Regions from separate parts of the Brevibacillus sp. FW301-21C12A genome, predicted to be linked through region 2. Evidence: predicted binding sites of a transcription regulator. Region 2 holds the regulator's gene; the other holds the start of a gene.
The links. The regulator LexA, encoded in region 2, represses DNA repair genes until DNA is damaged. The targets are predictions, from matches to a motif close to CGAACATATGTTCG.

Region 1: AC3WQH_RS22255 (YolD-like family protein) is a predicted target of LexA. The motif match lies at 7,047-7,060, and genes of this name have one in related genera.

What each region holds. Positions count from the first base shown of each region.
Region 1 is NZ_JBYTBG010000051.1:4,610-15,502, reverse strand. Features, by position in the region: cobalamin riboswitch at 1-25, opposite strand, end outside; gene AC3WQH_RS22310 (alpha/beta hydrolase) at 200-1,021, shown strand; gene AC3WQH_RS22305 (ACT domain-containing protein) at 1,147-1,659, opposite strand; gene AC3WQH_RS22300 (hypothetical protein) at 1,693-2,025, opposite strand; gene mnmA (tRNA 2-thiouridine(34) synthase MnmA) at 2,045-3,157, opposite strand; partial or broken gene tlp (small acid-soluble spore protein Tlp) at 3,297-3,518, opposite strand; gene AC3WQH_RS22285 (hypothetical protein) at 3,639-3,860, shown strand; gene AC3WQH_RS22280 (DUF952 domain-containing protein) at 3,865-4,215, opposite strand; gene AC3WQH_RS22275 (hypothetical protein) at 4,244-4,489, opposite strand; gene AC3WQH_RS22270 (glycerophosphodiester phosphodiesterase family protein) at 4,657-5,667, shown strand; gene AC3WQH_RS22265 (hypothetical protein) at 5,737-5,937, shown strand; gene AC3WQH_RS22260 (hypothetical protein) at 6,100-6,324, shown strand; gene AC3WQH_RS22255 (YolD-like family protein) at 6,561-6,854, opposite strand; gene AC3WQH_RS22250 (bile acid:sodium symporter family protein) at 7,123-8,055, opposite strand; gene AC3WQH_RS22245 (hypothetical protein) at 8,338-8,577, shown strand; gene AC3WQH_RS22240 (YhcN/YlaJ family sporulation lipoprotein) at 8,718-9,164, opposite strand; gene AC3WQH_RS22235 (hypothetical protein) at 9,914-10,210, shown strand; gene AC3WQH_RS22230 (hypothetical protein) at 10,242-10,682, shown strand; gene AC3WQH_RS22225 (O-methyltransferase) at 10,785-10,893, shown strand, end outside.
Region 2 is NZ_JBYTBG010000001.1:109,279-120,171, reverse strand. Features, by position in the region: gene glnA (type I glutamate--ammonia ligase) at 1-820, shown strand, start outside; gene AC3WQH_RS00645 (hypothetical protein) at 1,099-1,437, opposite strand; gene AC3WQH_RS00640 (MerR family transcriptional regulator) at 1,640-2,035, shown strand; gene AC3WQH_RS00635 (arsenic resistance protein) at 2,054-3,043, shown strand; gene AC3WQH_RS00630 (hypothetical protein) at 3,301-3,492, opposite strand; gene AC3WQH_RS00625 (hypothetical protein) at 3,615-4,088, shown strand; gene AC3WQH_RS00620 (FusB/FusC family EF-G-binding protein) at 4,703-5,341, opposite strand; gene AC3WQH_RS00615 (CD3324 family protein) at 5,513-5,776, opposite strand; gene AC3WQH_RS00610 (DUF4269 domain-containing protein) at 6,119-6,685, opposite strand; gene AC3WQH_RS00605 (DUF456 domain-containing protein) at 6,813-7,298, shown strand; gene lexA (transcriptional repressor LexA) at 7,360-7,983, opposite strand; gene yneA (cell division suppressor protein YneA) at 8,572-8,913, shown strand; gene AC3WQH_RS00590 (DUF896 domain-containing protein) at 9,006-9,203, shown strand; gene crcB (fluoride efflux transporter CrcB) at 9,303-9,668, shown strand; gene AC3WQH_RS00580 (UvrD-helicase domain-containing protein) at 9,708-10,893, shown strand, end outside.

The sequences.
Region 1 (10,893 bases), on a different contig from region 2:
AAACACCTGTCCGCATCAATATGTAGTTGGTAAAACTTACTTTACCTCAATATATCGTAGGAGTCAAGCTCGGCATGCTCTATTTTGGCGACTGATAATCTCTCTCATTTCTCTATTGCCAATCTCTGGTTTGCGTCCATATAATAGGTTTCATGCACAAAAAAGGTAACGCCACCGGCCGATTGGAGAGTGACCCCTGATGGAAAGCACGGTTTATGAAGCAGTAGCCATTCCGCGTTCGCAAACGAGAAAAATGACATACAACGACCGCACGTTCCACATCTTCGTCAGCATCCCCGACGTGGCTTTGCCGCCGTCCAGCTTCCCGGTCATTTACTTGCTGGATGCCAACTCGGTGTTTGGCACCATGACCGAAGCGATTCGCCTGCAATGCCGGGTTCCGGAAAGAACGGGCGTCGATCCGGCCATCGTCGTCGGCATCGGCTACCCGACAGAAGCGCCGTTCCACCCATCGCGCTACTACGACTTCACCCATGTCGTTCCCGCATCCGAGCTGCCCGCTCATCCGCGCGGCGGCGAATGGCCGGAAATGGGCGGGGCAGAAGGCTTCCTCAGCTTCATCGAAGACACGGTGAAGCCCGCGATCGAAAAGGACTTGCCCGTCGACCGCACGCGGCAAACGATTTTCGGACATTCGCTCGGCGGCTTGCTCGTGCTGCATGCCTTGCTGACCCGGCCACACGCGTACCAATGCTACATCGCCGGCAGCCCGTCGATCCACTGGAACGAAAGCGTCCTGCTGGAAGAGGAGCGCCGCCTGCCGTCCCTGCTCACAGACGACTTGCGGGTCAGAGCGCTGCTCGTCATCGGGGAGCTGGAAAACGACGGCCGCTTCCACGTCAACGTCAAGGCGCAGGCGATGGCTGAACGGTTGTCCGCCATGGGCAACGGGCAGATCGAAGCGTCGTTCCGCCAATTTCCGGACGAAAACCACACGTCTGTCCTGCACGTCCTCATCAGTCACGCTATTCGCTTTGCTTCCAAGCCAACTGCCCGCTAGTCAGGGCAGTTTTTTCTTTGCCTCGCTCCATGCACACAAGCAAGCAAACAAGGCAGTCGGCACACGCAAAAAACCGCCCATACGAAAACGATGAGCGGCCATGCATGCACTACTGCTCTTTTCGCCTATTGCAGAGACAACACCTTGTTGATCTGCGGCAGCTCCTCGATGGCAGCTACGACAGTTGGCGTAATCTCTTCGTCGGTGACGCAAATCAACAGGGCGTTTTTCCCCTTTTGCTCACGCGACACATTCATCTTGGAAATATTGATCTCGTGGTCAGCCAGCTTGCGGGACACGTCGTAAATGACGCCCGGATAGTCGGTATGGTGCACCAACAGACCGTGAGCGCCCGGAGGGATCCGACAGGCGCAGTAGTTGATCTCGCTGATGTACACTTCGCGCCAGTCCTGGGCAAACGTGTATTTGTTCGCTCCCACGCGCAAATTCGCCAGATGGTTGGCGTACTCGCCGGAGCTGTTTTGAACCGAAACGCCGCTGCCAAGTCCATCCACCAGAAGCGAAGCGATCTCTTCTTTATTTTCATGGGCCAAAATGCTCAGGGACGCCCCTGCGAGCTGCGGCTCCAGTCTGCGAATCAATTGGGCCAATTCACGAAGTCCAGCATATTGGGTCATGTAATCCCCTCACTCTCCCAGTCAGGTTAATCCTTAATGCGGAAGAATCCACTCTTCCGGTTCCTTGATAATCGAGGAATGGTTATCGGAGCGATACCAGGCTGTCAGGCTTTGCCCATCTTTCGTGTACACGATGCGATAGATGGTGTTGCCCTTTCCGCTTTTCGGGAAGGGACTCTCCTCGGGAGGAACCACTGTCACACCACCCGCTTCAATCACGCCACCCTTTTCCTTGATGACGCTCTCGATCACGGTCATGTGCTCGTTGCTCGTGGCCGACATCCCCACGTAAGCGAGTATTCCCAGCAAAAGCGCTCCCGCCAAAAACGAAACAATAATCACTTTTGACTTTTTCGTAGCATCCACCAAGCGCTTCCCCCGTTATTCAATTCTCTTTGTCGATCAAACGCACCTTGTCAATCGTACCTCCGCCCAGGCACACTTCCCCATCGTAAAAGACGACGGCTTGGCCAGGAGTAACCGCTTTTTGCGGCTCGGCGAAAACGACTTCTACGGTGTTGCCCTCGCGGATGTGCACCGTCACTTGCTGGTCCGGCTGGCGATAGCGGAATTTCGCGGTGCACGCAAACGATTCGGTCGGCTTGTTCGCGCTCACCCAGCTTACGTCTGTCGCCAGCAAGCTACTCGAATACAGGCGGGGATGGTTGGAGCCTTCGCCGACGATCAGGACGTTGCGCTCCAGGTCTTTGTCCACCACAAACCACGGCTGGCCGGTCTTGCCGTGCCCGCCGCCAATCCCCAGGCCTTGGCGCTGGCCGAGCGTGTAGTACATCAGGCCGTCATGCTGCCCGATCACGTCTCCGTCTACCGTTTCGATATTGCCGGGCTTGGCTGGCAAGTAGTTTTGCAAAAACTCGCGGAAGTTGCGTTCGCCAATGAAGCAAATCCCTGTGCTGTCCTTCTTTTTCGCGGTGTAAAGCCCGGCTTCTTCGGCAATTTTGCGCACCTCGGGCTTCGGCAAATGCCCGATCGGGAACATCGTTTTTGACAACTGCTCCTGGCCGAGCACATTGAGGAAGTACGTCTGGTCTTTGTTGTTGTCCGCGCCGCGGATCAGCTTGTACTCTCCGTCGATGAACTTCACCTGCGCGTAATGGCCGGTGGCGATGTAATCGGCTCCCAGGTCCATGACCTTGGCGAGCAGCTCGCCGAACTTGATTTCACGGTTGCACATCACATCAGGATTCGGTGTGCGCCCGCGTTTATATTCATCCAAAAAATACTGGAACACCTTGTCCATGTATTCTTTTTCAAAATTCACGGTGTAGTATGGAATGCCAATTTGTTCACAGACGCGCCGGACATCCTGGAAGTCTTCTTCCGCCGTGCAGTGGCCGAATTCATCGGTATCATCCCAGTTTTTCATGAAGATGCCGATGACGTCATATCCCTGTTGCTTGAGCAGGTAAGCCGTCACGGAGGAGTCGACCCCGCCGGACATGCCGACAACGACGCGTGTATCTTCTGGTCGTTTCATAGTCTTTCTCCTCTTGATTTAATTTGTCCATCTACAGATTACCATGTTTCGTCCAACAATTCATGTTTTGTTGCACTTTTGTCGGCCTAATGTGAAAAACGCCTGCCGCAATGGACAGCGACAGGCGTTGATGAGCACGTTATTCACTTTGGGAAACTTCGTCTTTAATCTCGGAGCGGAACCCTTCGATGCTCTCTGCACGGCGCTGGTTTTTCGCCTCGATGTTCGCTCATTCCTCTTCGGAAATCTCGCCCGCGTGTGCCGCCAGGTAATCTTCCGACTCGCGAATGCTCTCTTCCGTGTTTTGCAGCATTTCTTGCAGCTTGGCTGCGTTGTCAGAACGATCGTCCGGTTTTGCCATGAAAAACACTCCTCACTTTGCCAGTATGATTCACTACCTGTACCATTGTGCTTCGTTCGCGGAACAATTATGTATGATAGGATAGAGAGAACGGACTTTGCGAAAAAGAAGGTTTTTCACATGGCTTCTCTGGATTTTCTGGAACGAAAGCTGCTGCGGATCATAGCGGAGACAGACCCTGTCCGGCTCAAACGCCAATGGGTGAGCAAGCGCGCCGAGTCTTCCGGCGAAAGCGAGCAGCGCAAACGAATCGCCCTCTTGCTGCGCAGGCTCGACAAGTTGCCGCCAGCCAAGCGTCGCGAGGTGCTGGATTTGCTCGCGCAGTTCAACTGGAACGGATAGGGCATTAGCGGATGGACGGACCGATGTGCCAGTGCCCGTCTGTTTTCAGCATGCGCCTCACGTCTACTATCGCCTCGCGATGGAGCGGGCCGTAAATGTGCGGATACAAAAGCCCGTCCTTGGCCTGCTCGTACTTCACGGGCGAAGGCGATTTTGTCTCGTCCACGACGAGCACGTACAACTCCTCATCGAACGCGCCGTACACCCGGTCTGCTACCTTGCCGAGCAGCTCCTCGCCTTTTGTGGCGTGAATGAACCCTTCCTGCTCGTAGTCGCGAGGCAGGTAATGGTCTTTGTCCGCCCATTTCTCCCAATAAGCTTTTGGGCACATACAATAAATGATCGATGGCTGCATGTTGTGTTCTCTCCCTTGTCGCACCGCTTTATTTTTTCCCCATCGCCTTGTTGAGATGGCGCATGGCTTTATCGAAAAACATCTGGTCGAAGGCGCCCTGATCGAACTTCCATTCAATGAAGTTTTTCAACGAATGCAAATCTACCCACGCATCCTTCGCTTGCGGGTTGCGGTCAGGCACTTCGCCCGTGACTTCTCCTTCGTAGACCAGCTTCGCCATCTCTGCCGGGTGCATCCCGATCTGATAGGCGATCTGGTGTAGCGCTATTTTCATGGAATCCCCCTGCTCTGTCCATTCTGGTTTCAATTATTCATCTATTTTGCCAGTCTTTTTCCTCCATGCCAACCCCTGCTCTCTCCGGCGAAAAAGGATTTCCGCTTGCGTCCGCATTTTGATAGAATGAACGCACAAAAAGTCACGACGCTGGAGGATTACAAGTCATGTCCACTTCCGATAACAGACCGCGCAAGCAATGGTACCGCAAAAAAGTGGTCTGGATCCCGCTTTTGTTTGTCGCCTACGTCTTTTTCGTCAACAGCTCCTACCTGGCTGCTCCGCCTGCCGGCTCTCCCTTTTTGCTCGCCCACCGCGGAATGGCGCAGACCTTTCACATGGAAGGGCTGACGAACGAGACGTGTACAGCCGAACGAATTTACCCGCCGGAGCATCCGTATCTGGAAAACACGCTGCCGTCCATGAAAGCCGCCTTCGCAGCAGGTGCCGACGTCGTGGAATTTGACGTCCACTGGACGAAAGACGGGCAATTTGCCGTGTTCCACGACTGGACGCTCGGCTGTCGCACGAACGGCGACGGCGTCACCAGAGATTTTACCCTGGCCGACCTGCAGAAGCTCGATATCGGCTACAACTATACGGCAGACGGAGGACGCACCTATCCGTTTCGCGGAAAAGGCATCGGGCTGATGCCGTCGTTAACCGATGTGCTCAAAGCGTTCCCCGACGAGTCTCTGCTCATCCATATCAAGAGCAACGATCCAAACGAAGGACAGGCGCTCGCGGACGCCTTGCAGTCTCTGCCAAAAGAACGGCTGGAAAAGCTGACAGTCTACGGAGGCGACGAGCCGATCGCCGCGGTGAAGAGCCAAATCCCGGAGCTGCGCGTCATCTCGATGGATACGATGAAAAGCTGTCTGATCCCGTACATAGCGGCGGGCTGGTCCGGTTACGTTCCCGACGCCTGCGCCCACACCCAGCTCCACATTCCCGATCAAATCGCGCCATGGCTGTGGGGTTGGCCGAACCGTTTCATGGCGAGAATGGAAGCAGTAAATACGCGCGCCATCCTTGTAGCCGGAAGCGGCGATTTTTCCGCAGGCTTCGATACGCCTGCTGACCTCGACCGGGTGCCTGCTACGTTTACGGGCGGTATCTGGACGAACCGGATTGACCGGATCGGACCTGTTTTTCCCGAAAAATTCGCAGGGAACTGAAACGATTGCCAAGCATATTCGTAAATACGAATATAAACCGATCCTACACGACGACTGGGAGTGATGGAGATGTTAAAAAAGCTATTGAAAAATTTACTGGGTAATCACTCGACTTCTTCCCACAAATACCGGAAATACAGCAGCAGCGACTACAAGTATCGCAAAGGATACGGTTCCAGCCACGGACATCGGCACGGGCATGGGCACTCCCATTACGGCAGCTCCCACTACAAGCGGAAGCACTCCAGCAGAAGTTTTTTCAGCAGCTAGGCGGTCCCGTCCCTTGCATGCGCACGCGTAAAAACACTCTGTTTGCCTGACAGCAGAGTGTTTTTTGTCGTTCAGACGGTCATTTCGTTAACATAATAAATATTATGTCTCGTTCAAACAAACGCCTTCCTATGCTACAATATGGAAAAGGAGCGTGCACAAATGAACCCTTCCAAATCGTTTTACTATACAGTCGATCACGCCATGGTGGATGAGTACAAAAAAATGCTCGACTTGATGAAAATTCCTTACACGATCGAAGCCCCTGTCGCTTTGCTAAAGGAGGGAGCCGATCAGTATTCGTTCGTGTTCCCGAACATGCCGGGCCGTCTGTACGAGATGGTGAGCAAGCTGTTCAAGGGCGATGGCAAGCCTTATCCGCAATAGGCAAGCTATCCGGGCAAAAAAAAAGGACCCATTTCTGGGTCGAAGATAGGAAGTGGAGAGAATGCATGCTATGTAATATATACTAACATATCACAGTCGATTGTCAACGCTTTTTGGCAATTTTCTTGATTTTGTGTTAGGTTTTCTTACATAATATCTTTTTACTTCCTCATCCAAACGAAAAAGGAGGGCATAGTCGCCCTCCTTCTTTTGTGCCTGCCGCTAAAACTCCAAGCTCAGCCGCGCACATTCACGATCTGCTCCAGCTCAATCCATTCGCTTCTCGTTTCGTTGACCAACTGGACTTTGCGCGCTTTCGGATCGACCCACTTGACCACGCCCCACATGCTTTGCGTGTTGCCGCACTCGCCGTCCAACGAAACCCACCAGCTTACCGTCACCGCGTAATCCTCCCTGCCCGAGTCGCGAAGCAAATACAAAAACGATTCGCGCTCCTGCTTCGTGACCCCCGGCGGAGTAGTGCGCTGCCGGGAAGCTTGCCGTCCCGCATAGCTAGTTCCGATCCCCACTTGCTTTCACCCACCCTAACCTGCACAAATCGTTGACGGCGCGCCTCATCTGGCGATCCGCCGCGATTGTGTTGATCTCTATTCCGTTCTCCAGCATTTTGTAGACACGAAGATGTACAGTTGTCAGCACCGGAACCCGCTTCATCACATTGTGGACGGGCACAACTATTGTCTCCAGCAAAAGCCTCACCTCGAACGTACGTTTGTATGTATTATATACGAACAACATGCGAACAAGCAATAAAAAAAAGCAGGATTTCCCTGCTTTCTACTGCGCGGCTTCCTGGATGATTTTTTTCGGTGTTTTCTCCACGACGTCCAAAAACTTGCCAAAGGTGGAAGCGAGCGTCTGCTGGAACAGCATCCCGAGCACGACAGGCAGCGCGACTGTCGCCGGGAAATACGTAATCGCCATGACCGCTCCGGCACTGATGTTGCGCATCCCGCTGTTAAAGGTCAAGGTCACGATCACATCGCGCTCCCAGCCAAAGAGCCGGGAGATCCACCACCCGAGCAGGTAGCCCAAAATCGCGAGGAAAAGAACGACCAGCGCCATTCCCAGCAGCCTGGCATCAAAGGCGTGGAAATAGCTTGCGACCATCGAGCTGTTGATGGCAACGACAACACCCATGCCCAGCTTGGAAAACGGAGCGAGCTTGGGAGCCAACGTCTTTTTGACCCTCCCCTGCGAAAAATGATGCAGCAGCATCCCGGCAAGCGACGGCAGCACAATCATGTAAAACAGCCCCTGCATCATGTCCCACGTGTCCATCTCCACCTTTGCCCCGAGCAAAACGTACATGCCAAACGGAACGACAAGCGGCGAAATCATCGTATCTAGCAAAATAATCGAAAGCGTCAGAGCAATATTGCCCATGTAAATCGACGACCAGAGAAAGCTGGAAATCCCGGTCGGTATAAGTGCAGCCAACAAAAAGCCTGTGACGACATGCATGTCGTCCGGGTAGAGCAGATGAGCCACTCCCCAGGCGATAAACGGCATCAGCGCATGCAAAATCAGCAAATTGACGACGAGCGGCAGCGGCCGTGTCAATACTTTGGCAAATTCCTTGAACCCCGCTCCCAAACTCCCGGCAAAGGTCATAAAGGCAAACACCCACGGCGACAAAAAGGCATAGGGCTGAAGATGAGTCCCGGCCAACACGCCAATCGCCACACTGCTCGGAGTCAATACCGGCATTATTTTTTCCAATGACTTGTTTACTCTTGCTAAAACATCCACACTCTCCACCTCATTCGCTTCCGAAAACGCTCCACGGATCTTCTCTCACGGCTCAACGAAAAATTCCATCCTCTTATATTACGCACTAGGCAAGTTTATTTCCATAGTAAAGAGATAAACATGGTAAGACAAAGTGTCGAAAAAAATGATTTTATCCGCTCTTGCGCAGGCTGCCAGACAAATCGTTGCATACTTCTCTGTCATCGGGTAAAGCCTAAGGCAAGGAAAGGAGGTATTTTTATGAACGGAATGGATTGGGTAGAATTTATCCGCAAAACCGAAGATAAAATGTACCACCTCCATCGGGCCATTGATGGGATTTGTAATGAGCCGGATTACAAAGAATCCGTTTCTGCCCTGACCGAAGTGGTAAGGGATTATCAAGTGCTGGTTGAGAAAGCGAAAGACGAGCTGCGCGGCGTCGACTTGCATCGTGACCGCGATCATGACCGTGACCGTGTTCATGGCGATTGCTATTAAACGAATCCAACTCCCATCCCGGGAGTTTTTCTTTTGCCCTCGATGCGTTGTTCATCGGCAACCGTTCGCCTCGCCTGCTTGTTCACCGACCGCAAAAAGCCTCGGCCACCTTTTTGGCAAGCCGAGGCGCTAGACCGCTATTACCCTTTCATTTTCTTTTCCAGCTTTTTGCTCGCTTTCTTTTTCTGGCACGCTTCCTTGACATCCGTTGGCCACGGAGCGCCGCTCATCGCTTGCAAATCCATAAACAGCTTCTTGTCAGAGGTCACGTGGATTTTTGAATCCGGAAAAGCCTCCTTCAGCTTGCCAGAGACTTCTTTTTCAATCGACTCCAGCCGAAAGCGGTTGAAATTGCTCACCTTGATCGCTAGGTTCAGGTCTTTGTCGATGTGGACGGCTGCCACTTCGTCAATGCCATCCACCCTGCCTGCAATCGCCTTTGCCTGCTCCTCCCATTCGGTATGGCGCACGGGCGCCGGAGTGCACAACGGCTCCGCGTCGTTTTTCTGCTGGGTTTGCGCGTTGTTCTTGCCCGTGCAGCCCGTAATCGCCAAGACAAGCGCCAAAACAGCAAGGATCGTTCGCATGCGAAACACCTCCAGATCAATTTTCCCTTTCTTTAGGATGACCGGAAATGGAGCATGTATGAATGCGCGATCCTTCCATGGCAAGTTCTCGCCAACGCACAGCCGAAAGTATGGTACAAAAGACCTGAATATGTATGGCTCGCTTTTGTTGCAAGTAAGGCTTTCGTCGCAGCAAAAAACTTGGCTGCGCCAAGACATTGGCAAGGCTTTAGTTGCCCTCATACTGGATAAGAATCTGTATAAAAAAAGCGGTGGCTCCTCTGCATTTTTGAGCCACCGCGGACCCCAAGAACATTGTGAGTCCTCGTATAGAATATACCAAAAGCGCGTCAAAACGCGATAGGAGATCATTGGATGCCGGACGGCAAAAAAAATCCCAGCCGCAACTTCCGGCCGGGGCGTACGGGGTAGTACGCATATGTCATACGTGAATGATCTAATCATAAAGTACGATCTTCCCCTAAACAACGATCAATTTTAGGTAATTATACCTATGTATGGAACAAAAAAATAGCGTCGACCTATCTGCATAAATTCAGTCGAACGCATCGAATCCCCAAGTTGGATTATACTAGCTAGCTTGGATTACTTTTCTATTATCGCTAGAATTGGACGATAATACCATGCGAAAATAATGGTAACGGACGCAATTGTTTCCTCTATTTTTCCGTAAGGCTCCATAACAAATACCATTATTCCTCAAAATATCCAATTATGTTACAATGTACATGGTGATAACGATGCTCATTTTGTTTCGATTTTTTTTGGAAATCATTCGCATACTGATTTGCATGGCCATTTTTTTGGTGGTGACAGGCCCGGTGGTCACCTTGTTTTTTCCCGAACAAGCGCCGGGGGAAGGCATTTTTTTGGCGCACGCCGCCTTGTTTCTCCTCCTGCTCGTTTACTACCGCAATCGGCTGCAGCAATCTAGCTGGTTTCCAAGCAAGCACAACCACCCGCTTTCCAGGATGGCTACCGCGCTGCTCTCCTTTAGTGCAGCCATATGCTTTTTCGCAGCCATCTACATGACGTACCTCCAATAATTGTCGTTGACAGAAAGTGAGTGCAAATCCATTGACTGCAAAGCTTGCCTATACGCTCAGCATGATTTTGTTTCTAGCCAGCGGGTTGCTCTACACGCTTGAAAGAATGCTCGCCTACTACATCTGGATCGGGCAAATGCAAGCCGCCTCTGCCACCGGGCAGTTTCCCACGCAGCCGGAGCTTCCCTCCCTGTTCACCAACGGCTTTGTGACCTTTTTTCTGGCGGCAAGCCTTTTTCTCTTGATCGTCGGGATCGTTTTGTCGACTCCCAAGCAGCCATCCGTTCGTCCAGGTCACGAGTCGGGCGCCGCGAATCCTTCCGGGGGGAATGCTTCGTCCATTGGCGCGCGAGAGCACGAAGCTGAAGCAGCGACGGGAGGCTTTGACAGGCTGCCAACGTATTTGGTTTACGGAATCATAGCGTTTCTGGGCTTTCTCATCGTCGTTGGCTTCCTCAATTTCTTGCGCTGAAATCGCCTTTGCATTTCCAATATTTCGACGATGCAGCTTTTATGATATGCTGTTTTTGCCATATGCTCTTTTCGTAGCCTTGTCATAAAAAGGAGGGAAACCATGAATCGCGAACAATGGACAGCCGTAGACGAGTATTTTACGCAAAAATTCGTTTCAGCCGATCCGATCCTGGAAGCCGTGCTGGAAAACAACGCTTCCGCTGGCCTCC
Region 2 (10,893 bases):
CGTATTGACCCTGGAAAAAATGGGCTTTGAAATCGAAGCTTCCCACCACGAAGTAGCGCCAGGCCAACACGAAATCGACTTCAAATACGCGAACGCGCTGCAAGCAGCAGACCAGATTTTGACTTTCAAGCTGGTTGTAAAAACGATCGCGCAAAAACACGGCCTGCATGCAACCTTCATGCCAAAACCGCTCTACGGTGTGGCAGGCTCCGGTATGCACGCGAACCAATCCCTGTTCCGCGGCAACGAAAATGCGTTCTACGACGAGACAGACGAAATGGGCCTGAGCCAAACAGCGAAGCATTACCTCGCAGGTATTTTGCAGCACGCTCGCGGCTTCACAGCGATCACCAATCCGCTCGTGAACTCGTACAAACGTCTGGTACCTGGCTATGAAGCACCTTGCTACGTGGCATGGTCGGCGAAAAACCGCTCTCCATTGATCCGTATCCCAGCCTCCCGCGGCATGGGAACCCGTATCGAAGTGCGCAGCCCAGACCCGGCAACAAACCCGTACCTCGCTTTGGCTGTCATGCTGAAAGCCGGCCTGGACGGCATCAAAAACAAAGTGACTGTACCACCAGCGATCGACCGCAACATCTACGTGATGACCGAAGAAGAGCGCGAAGCAAACGGCATCGTCAACCTGCCAGCTACGCTCAAGGAAGCGATCGAGTGCCTGAAAGCCGATCCAGTAATCTGCGAAGCCCTGGGCGAGCACGCGCTGGTACACTTCATCGAAGCAAAAGAAATCGAGTGGGATATGTTCCGCACACGCGTCCACGACTGGGAGCGCGAGCAGTACATGAGCACTTACTAAAATGGAAAAATCCCCTTGCGCCTGCTGGTGCGAGGGGTTTTTGCTTTTGTGGGCAGCTTTCGAAATTCACGTCGATGTATTGCTTTTGCCCACAATTCGCCCACAAATTTTCTAGTTGTAGATTGTTAATATGTGTTTTTCAAATTTGTCCATCCTATCTGTTTTAATTTTTTGGAAATGTGGACGAACATATCCGGCAGGTTGGGATATCACACCAGCACCTGCAAACGGACCAGGCGAGACTGGGAAAGTATGCTCCACTAATCGTGGAGCTTTTTTTATTTGCATGTTATTCGTTTCATTTCCGCCTCCATTTCATTGCGTAAGAATGCTTTCGCTTCTTCGTTTCCGGTAAGCTCCAGCAAAATCGGGTTCTCTTCGCTGCTTGCAATGACCGTAAACGTTAAAAACGGGCAGCATTTTCGCTCCAGCCGCACCCATTCCTGCACAAGCCGTAACGTATCTTGATCCCCCGGAAATTGATACTGAACCCCTTTTTCAAGCTCCGCAATGCTAATCCTTCTCGAATCAAGCTCTTCCCAAATGCTTTTGTACTCCACTCGCTCCGCTTCCGTAAAGACTGTGTGGCAACAAGCGATAGGCATTTTTGGGCTCATTTTGTCTTCCCCTTTCACGTTTCAGCAAGAATGCCTGATTTTCTACAAGCTGAACGCCCAGAGCTACCGCACCACTGACTGGAAAAGCACAAGCACAGAGCGTATGCAACTAGCAACTGATTTCATTTACAGCACCTTCCGCAAAGAGATATAATCGAATCGTAAAACTTAAAGTTAACTTTAAGTCAAGGGGGGAGTTGTTATGTCTGGACTTAGCATTGGGCAACTTGCGGCAAGGGCAGGGGTAAACGCATCGACGCTGCGTTACTATGAATCCGTTGGCTTGCTTCCTGCTCCGGAACGTCAAAATGGGCAACGCCGGTACGATGAACAACTACTCGAACGTATCAGTTTTATCAAGATCGCGCAGCAAACAGGCTTTAGCATCCAGGAAATCGCGATTTTGCTAGAAGGTTTTGAAACCAGTGGACCACTGTCTGAGCGCTGGGAACAAATGGCGAAGCAGAAACGCTCCCAACTTGAGGAAAGAAAAAAACAGCTTGATTGGATGATACAAATATTAGACAGCGGGCTAAGCTGCAAATGCCTTACGTGGTTGGAATGCCTGAAAAAAATAGAAACTACGGGTTCGCGATAGGAAAGGGCTGGGCGAGAAATGATTTCAAGAGAACAATTAGAAAAGAATCAAGTGTGGCTTTATGCGTTCCTGCTCGTGATTGCTGCTGGATTCGGGTTGTTATGGCCAGAATCAGGCGAGAGCCTTGATCGTACGATTTCGTTCGTGCTTGCCATCTTGATGTATGGAATGTTTGCCCAAATCCCTTTTTTTCGTTTAAAAGAGGCACTCTCGAATCGAAAGTTTATGTATGCGCTCCTTCTCGTCAACTACATAGCCGTACCAGTCCTTGTCTGGGGGTTAACGCGGTTTCTTCCGGCCGATCCAGCAATCTTGTTAGGGGTATTTCTTGTTTTGCTTACCCCCTGCATTGACTATGTGATTGTCTTCACCCATCTTGGGCGTGGGAACGAGAAACTCGTGTTGGTTTCAACCCCGATCCTTTTTGTCACCCAAATGCTTTTTTTGCCCGTTTATCTATGGCTTTTTATGGGCGAGAAAGCAGCAGAAATCGTGAGTGTCGGGCCATTTCTCGAAGCGTTTTTCGGGCTTATTGTCGTCCCGCTGATTCTTGCTCTACTTACGCAATGGTGGTCAACAAGACAACCACGGGGAGAACGGTTTCTTGATGCGACAGCATGGCTGCCTGTGCCTTTTATGGCGCTAACGCTTTTTGTTGTCGTTGCCTCGCAAATTGCCAAACTGTATAGCTCTTTTGATTCGATCATCCAAGTGATTCCTGTCTATGCAGCATATATGGCGATTACACCGATTATTGCGCGGATTGTTTCCCATCTATTCCGTTTGGATACCGGAGCAGGGCGAGCTTTGATTTTTAGTGCAGGCACGCGTAACTCTCTGGTCGTTCTTCCGTTTGCACTGGCGCTGCCGGAACCGCTAAACGGAGTGGCGTCGGCAGTGATCGTGACGCAAACCATTGTAGAGCTGATTGGGGAGCTAGTATATATTCGGCTGGTTCCAAAGGTGCTTTTGCGAGGGGCGGAGGGAATTGCGGAGAAACAAAAGTGATTCGTTTACATAAATGAGTTAGTAGAACATTTTTTATTGGGGTTTTAACGAGGCTGATCCGCTCCTGCAACCAAGAGTGGGAGCGGATCAGAAGGAACTGGCGATTTCCTGCTTTCCGGACTAGCTAAAAAGAGAGAAAGCAGAAGCTACCATGAAAACAGCACTCAAGCTGCTTATAATGAAAATAGTCCCTCTTGTTCTTTTTTTGACCAGAACGGATTGAGCCAGGAGGGAATCCGAGCATTGTTGGCGAGGAACTATTTCTGGCGCTTTTTCACGAACAGCACAGCGCTGGCAGCGACGACGCCTGCGAGGTAAATAATTGCGTACGATATGGCGCGCAAATAAGACAACTCTGAAGGAGTTCCGTTATAAATGGCGGTAGTAGCCGAGACGAGGATGATGCCGATGACGTAAACGGCCAGCCCGATCAAAATGCTTTTTCCCATGTCAATCTCTCCTTTGTGGCCTAGCTAGTGAGAGCATAACATGAATAAGGATTATTTTCTATTTTTTGTAAAGGGTACAAAATCAAAAAGATAACATTGTTTCTTATAGGAAAGGAACCTTTATGAACCCGCAACTAAAACAACTCCTGCTCCACTTCGACGACGCAGCCGAATGGTATGCCCCGAAAGACTTCGATTACCGAAAAGAAATGCAGCAAGTAAAAATGGTAAAAGCCCGCTTGGAAGCTGAAACAGACAACCGTTTCGAACTGGACGACTGCGTACAGGACGCCTCGTTTTTCGCAGAGATGTACATCCTGGAAAAAAGCCAACACGATGCGAAAGCGAGCGGGGGAAGCTATGCGATGTGCTACGAGCTGGCGATCCGCTTTTCGGCCTTTGGACGGTTCGTGACGATCCTTGGTGCTTTTGACGAGACGGGAAAGCAACCAGACATGAACCGCATCATCGCCACGCTGCAGGAGAACGGCTACCGCTACATCCCCGCAGACGAGCTGAACACCTTGTACGATGGGAAAAATCAAGCGATGATCGGCGAATACACCTGGTGGAACCGATTTTTCGACTACTTGTAACAGCCGCATCCTTCTTTTGCCCGCCGCTTTGGACGAACCATTTTTGTCTAGCGGGGCTTAACCTATCCGATCCACGTACATTCAGTTCGCCCGGCATGCCGAAACAATCGTTATCTCGCTTCCGACCGGCCTATCTGGCTGTACCATGCTCAAGCCAATGGAAGCTGAGAGGGCAGTTCCCCCGCCTAAACAGCGAGTGGCGGAACAGTTTGGATGTACTCGCCACGCTGGCAAAATAAGAGAAACGCTAGCAACTCCCGTGAAAAAGATTAACCTCACCTAACTTTGGTCAGGAGACAGCAAATAGAGAAGCAAAGTATAGTAAAGGTACCCGAAAGGAAAATCCTCCCTTTCCGTTGATGGACGCCATTGTCGATGAAAATCGCCCTCCTGATGGCGTGGCCTTTGTGGAAGCTCCATTTCTCCGCGCAGTTTTCGCAAAGATAGCGGGCTTCATCAAAGATTCGGTCAAAAGAACGAATGCATCCTCTCGCCCGTTTGCCGTCAACTGCCCCTTGAGTTGCTTGAGGGGTATTTTTTATGAAAACGGCTCCTTGTTCGCTAAGCTTGAACAAGGAGCCGCCACTGTTTTTCGCGCATGATCGTGTTTCTGCTCATTTGACCATCGTAGCCAGAAAATCATGCAGTTTTTCCAGCGAACGAATATTTTGATTGCAAGTGACGCTGTCTTGACACAAGTAGTTTCCTTTTTTCAAATACGTGCCGTTGCCCGCCCCCCGCGCTTCCAGGACGAACATGCCGATGTCGGTAATTTTGTTGCAGATCGCACAAATCCCTTTTTTGGGCAGGGGAGTAAAAACGCCGTGAATGCCGATCAGCTTGTCAGGGTAGTAGGCGATCATGTACTTTTTGTCTGCCCCGCTGTCGAACCAGCTTACATACGACGTCTCGGCATACGGGATTTCCGCTGTCGCAGGCGGCTTGAGCTTCTTGACCTTCGGGAACATTTTTTTGATCGCTTGCTCGGTCAAAGCGGGAAAAGGGATGATATACGGCGAGAGCCGCAGCAAAAACTGTTTGGCTTCGTTCTTTTCCTTGATGGCTGCGAGTGGCGCAAGCAGTTGTTTTTGTTCCTCTGTCATGCCGGGGAAGAGCTGGAACACGGATTCCTGGGCGATTTCTTTGCGGGCCCGGATGACGTTAGGGTCTGTGCTGCTTGTGTATGCGTTCAACAAGGTTTGCACCTGTGCTTTGATGAAGTGATAGTGGTGGGGTGAAATAAATGGTTGCATCTTTCTGGTTCCTCCTTGCAGCGTACTCCGTCAGGCGTGAGGAGTTGTGATGGTGTTTGTACCTTCTACTGTAAAAGGAGCGGAGTGCGCTGCAAAGGGAAAGAACGATTGTAAAAAGAACTCGGCATAGGAAAAGCACTGACCGTCTCGTGGACGCGCCAGTGCTTTTGTCTATTTGGCATACACAATCTTTTTGATCGTTTCCGTCGAGAGAAAGTACTGCTCGGCCAGCTCCTGGATGGAGGCGCCTTCGCGAAAAGCGTTGCGGATCGCGCTGTTGCGTTCATCCAACTGTTTTCTGCCGCCGGTCCGGGTCCCCCATTTGTGATGGGCCGTCTTCGGTTTCGGAATGTAGATGATTTCTCCCTGCACGTACTTTTGGATTTCTGCGATCAAGGTTTCTGGCAGCATGCTGGCTGCATTCACATATTTCATTTCCGCTCGCTCCTTATTTTTAAAGTGAAAAATAAGGGGCAAAGCCAGGAAATAAGAAATGAGATACGTTAGAGAAGGCGATGAATTGTCTAAACGACTGTCCACCTCATGCAAAGTATCGCCTTATTCCCAGGCTTTGCATGAGACGCTGCAGTATCTGGCAAACCAATTCCATTCACCAACCACACACCCCCTCGTTCGCGTTTTCTCCCTGCGCGCCGCCAAGTGCCCGCGCAGTAGTTCCCATTATAAATCATCTGTCCGCCATTTGCACCGCGGCTCTGGCGATTTTTTCGCCACGCGCGCGCCGTCCGCCTATGCGACAAAGGAGCGGGGGACTCTTTACCTGGTCACAAGAGTGCGGAGCTGTTCTTCCGTCCACTTTTCCACATCCAGCAGCGCCTGGTATGGATCGTCTCCCGGAATGTTAAAATAGGAGGCAAAAGCAGGTTCGGTTTTCAGGCCGTCTTGCTTGAGCTGGCGGATGGCGCGGAGGGCGTCAGCGCCACCGAGCAGCAGCAAACGGTGCTCGACGACCATGTGCCGATACGCATTTTGCTGTTCGACCGGGCGCGGTTGGGCAAACAGCTCAAACCAGAAGCCGCAGGCAAAAAACGTAATCAGGCAGGTGGGCACGCCTTGCACGAGCAGACGAGCTTCCTTGTAGCCTTCATACGCCGCATACGAAGCGCGGACGACGTCGGCAAACTGCTCGAGGTGGTGGCACTCGCAAATAATGTCCAGATCGCTGTCCGCAATGTCGATGTCCAGAGGGATCGTACCTGCGAGCACGGGATCGAACGCTTGCAGCCGCTGCATGACCGCGGATTGGGCGATGGCCTGGCCCGCAGCTTTTTGTTTCGGTGTCCCGTTGTGCAAATAAGAGAGGTCGCGCCAGTTTCGCGTCATAGTAACCCTCCGCTTTCGTTAAAATAGGCAGGTACTCCTCGCAGACGGCCTCACGGATTCGCAAAAGAAGAGTGCAACTTCAATCGGCTTTTTCTCGTATTACCTATGTGAGAGGAGTGCATAGAGAATGGATATTGTTCTTTGGATTATCGTGTTGGTGCTTTTCGCGCTAAGTATCGCCGGTATATTTTTGCCAGTACTACCCGATACGATTTTACTGTGGGCAGGCTTTTTGCTCTACCACTTTTTCATAGCCGATCCGGGAGCGGGGTTGCCAGCGTCTTTCTGGTGGGGGATGGTGGTGCTCAGTATTTTGCTGTACGGTGCGGATTTGTTGACCAACATGTTTTTCGTGAAAAAGTACGGCGGCTCCAAATGGTCTTCGGTGGCTGCGGCCGTAGGGATTGTTCTCGGAATCTTCGTGTTCCCGCCGTTCGGGATGCTGATTATGCCGTTCGTGCTCGTGGTGCTGGTGGAGTTGCTCGTGCAAAAGCAGCCGATAGAGAAAGCGGTAAAGGCAGGCTTTGGCTCGCTGATCGGCTTTTTGGGAAGCGCAGTTGTCAAAGTCGTGTTGCAGGTGAGCATGATCGTCTGGTTTTTCCTTGCCAGATAAATATAATGATAGAGACGAAAAAGGACAGCGGAGGCTGTCCTTTTTTCATGCGCTGGAACGATTAGTGGATGAGGCGATAGACGCCAATGACTTTTCCGAGAATGGTGACGTTGTCCAAAATGATCGGTTCCATCGTCGCGTTTTCCGGCTGGAGGCGGAAGTGGTTCTTCTCTTTGAAAAAGCGCTTGACGGTCGCTTCGTCTTCTTCTGTCATGGCGACGACGATATCGCCGTTGTTGGCGACGTGCTGCTGGCGCACGATTACGTAGTCGCCGTCCAGGATACCGGCGTCGATCATGCTGTTCCCGGAAATCCGCAGCATGTACACCTTGTCTGAAGTCACGATATTTTCTGGAAGCGGGAAGTACTCTTCGACGTCCTCAATCGCGGTAATCGGCTGCCCGGCGGTTACTTTCCCGATGACGGGAACGCGAACGACAGAGTCCTCGAAGTTGTCCTGGAAGCGGTCTTCCTCAGACAGCAGTTCGATGGCGCGAGGCTTGGTAGGGTCGCGGCGGATCAGCCCTTTCTTTTCCAAGCGCGCCAGATGACCGTGCACAGTAGAGCTGGAGGCAAGTCCGACAGCTTCGCCGATTTCGCGGACGGATGGAGGATAGCCTTTGTCCCGGACTTCCTTGCGAATAAATTCGATTATGGCTTGTTGTCTGCTGGATAATTTTGACATAGAGAGACACCCCTGATTTCTCGAACATGTTTTCCTATATTATACCATGGGAGCTTGCGTTCGACAAACATAAGTTCGATTTTGATGCGAACAGGAATTTTTGACAGGGTAAATGCATTTGATTCGACAGCATCGGCCAAATCTCGAAAAAAGCGCGGGCGGGCGGCCGGAGCCGTAAGTTGCAGCCGTTCCATTGTAATAGAGCCGGGCTAACTCCAAGTCGGCAAACAGTTCCATCGTCGCGGAGCCGGGCTTACGTCGAGCCACAAGCCGCTCCACTGTCGCAGAGTCGAGCTCACGTCAAACCGCCAGCCGCTCCAGTACCGAAGAGCCGAGCTTACGCCAAGCCACAAACCGCACCAACGCGGCACACTTGGACTTCTGTTCAGGCAGCAAGCAACCAGCTAGAAACGAGCTAAATCCACCCCAATAGAGTCGCCCGGCAGCGTCATCCGAAGCAAAAACGGCTGCGCACAGCAGCTCCGCGCGAATTTGCGAGACGGCGGTTTTTGTATTGACATGAACATATGTTCTCATTTATGATAGGGATACGAACTTATAGAACGTATGTTTGCAGGGGGTCATATTATGAATGCCATGTCTATCCATAACCGTTTCGAGAAAAAGCAGCCTCGCCGCGTCCGTTTGGGCATCACGAGAGGACAAGCTATTTTGTTTTTGCTGACGTTCTCTCTCTTTTTTTACTTGCTTACCGAACTGGTGTTTGCCTCTTCTGCGCATAAAGAGCCGTTAAAAGGAAAAGAAGTGACCGTTCGCTCCGGCGACAGTCTTTGGACGATTGCTGTGCGCCATCATCATTCGGAAAAGGTGGATGTGCGCGATCTGATTTTCGATATCAAAATGGCGAACAACCTCGACAGCAATCTCATTTATCCGGGGCAGACCTTGTTCATCCCGGAAACGGACTGATTCGAGCACTTGCCCGCCATCCGCTCTCTTGCCAGTTCCGACTGATATGATATAATAAAGCGGCATTACTACAGAGTGGGAGGAACCGGAACGTGGTATCTGACGCGGAAATTAAACGAATCAACGAACTGGTCAAGAAATCTCGCGAGGTTGGCTTGACTGACGAGGAGAAGCAGGAGCAAAAAGCTCTGCGCCAAAAGTACATCGATGCGGTCAAGATGTCGCTTCGAGCGAATCTGGATTCCATCCGCTATGTGGAAGATCTTGAGGAAAATCGTCCAAAACAGTAAACTTACTTGTATTGATACGGCAGACATCCTTGCTTGACGCTCGGGTGTCTTTTTGTTCCTGACGACTTCTGCCAGTTTTGCAATTGAGGAGGGGGACCAATGGCATGGGTGGCTGTAGCGGTTGGGGGAGCAGTCGGCTCGTTGCTTCGTTATGTGCTGGCGCTGGTTGCCAATCAGCCGGGCTGGCCTGTAGGCACGTGGCTGGCGAACATCATTGGCTCGTTTGCCATCGGCGTTTTGTTTGTGATCGGCAAGGAGCGGGGAGGCTTCTCGCCTGAGCTGTATCTTTTGTTTACGACAGGTATTATGGGCGGATTCACGACGTTTTCCACATTTTCGCTGGAAGTGGTTTCGTTCTGGGGAGAGGGACAATGGCTGCGCGGGCTCGTTTACGCCCTGCTCAGTATCGTGGTCGGCCTGCTCTCTTGTGCCGCGGGAATCTGGCTTGCCAGACAAATGCAATAACGACCATCACATTGATAAAAGACGAGAGGGGGGATGGGTGTGAGTACCCAACACCGCGATTACGAGGCAGAACAAAACAAGCTGGATGAGACGATTGCATTGATCGATGGGGAGATCGCTCGGCTGCGCGAAGAGATTCGGGAAGCGACCGACGATTACGTCAAGCAGGTCGTGAACGCAAGCAAGGCAAAAGACCTGCGTTATTTGGAGGATCACGGACGCGACAAGCCGTACTTTGGCCGAGTCGATTTTCTCAAGGACGAGGTTTACGAGCTTGACCAGGTGTACATCGGAAAAAGAGGGATCGTCCGCAGCGATACGTTTGATTCGATCGTCGTGGATTGGCGAGCGCCCATTGCCAGTCTCTATTATTCCGGAGAGAGCAAGGATGCGTTTTACCGGATGGGGCGCGAGATCGTGCGCGGCGAGGTGAGATTGAAGCGCAACTTCGCAATTGAGGACGGAAAAATCGTCGGGATTTACGATGGCGCTGTAAAAGAGACGATCAACCGCGAGATGGGGCACCCGGACGAGTTTTTGCAGGAAGGCTTCATCGACGAATTTTTGAACGCCAATCTGAACTTGACGAATGACAGCCGCTTAAAAGATATCGTCGCGACGATCCAGTCGGAGCAAAATGACATCATTCGCGCGGAAAAAGATCGGCCGATCGTCGTGCAAGGGGTTGCGGGCAGCGGAAAGACGACGATTGCGCTGCATCGGCTGTCGTACCTGATTTACAACTACCAGGATACGATGATGTCGAAAAAATTTATGGTGTTCGCCCCGAACCGGATGTTTCTGACGTACATATCAGAGGTGCTACCCGAGCTTGGCGTCGACGATGTTCAGCAATCGACGTTTGTAGACTGGGCGGCGCGGCTCGTGAAGCCGCTCATGCCCAAAGGCTGGCGGATCGTGAGCCCGGACAAACCGCTGCAGTTGTTTTTTGAAGAAGGGCAGGACGAGCGGGAGCAGGAAATCACCCGCCATCGGCTGCGTTTCAAAGGCTCGCTGGCGTGCCGGGAAGCCATGGAAGAGTACATACGCTACGTGATCGAGACGAGAATCCCGTTCAAAAAACTGAGTTTTCTTTACAACAAGACGAAGCAAGTGTTCTCCATCCCGGGCGAGACGATCCGGCAGTTTTTTCTGGAGCAGTTCGGGTCCTTGCCGTACCATCGACGCGTCGATGCGCTGCGCAAGCATTTGAAGCAAGAGATGA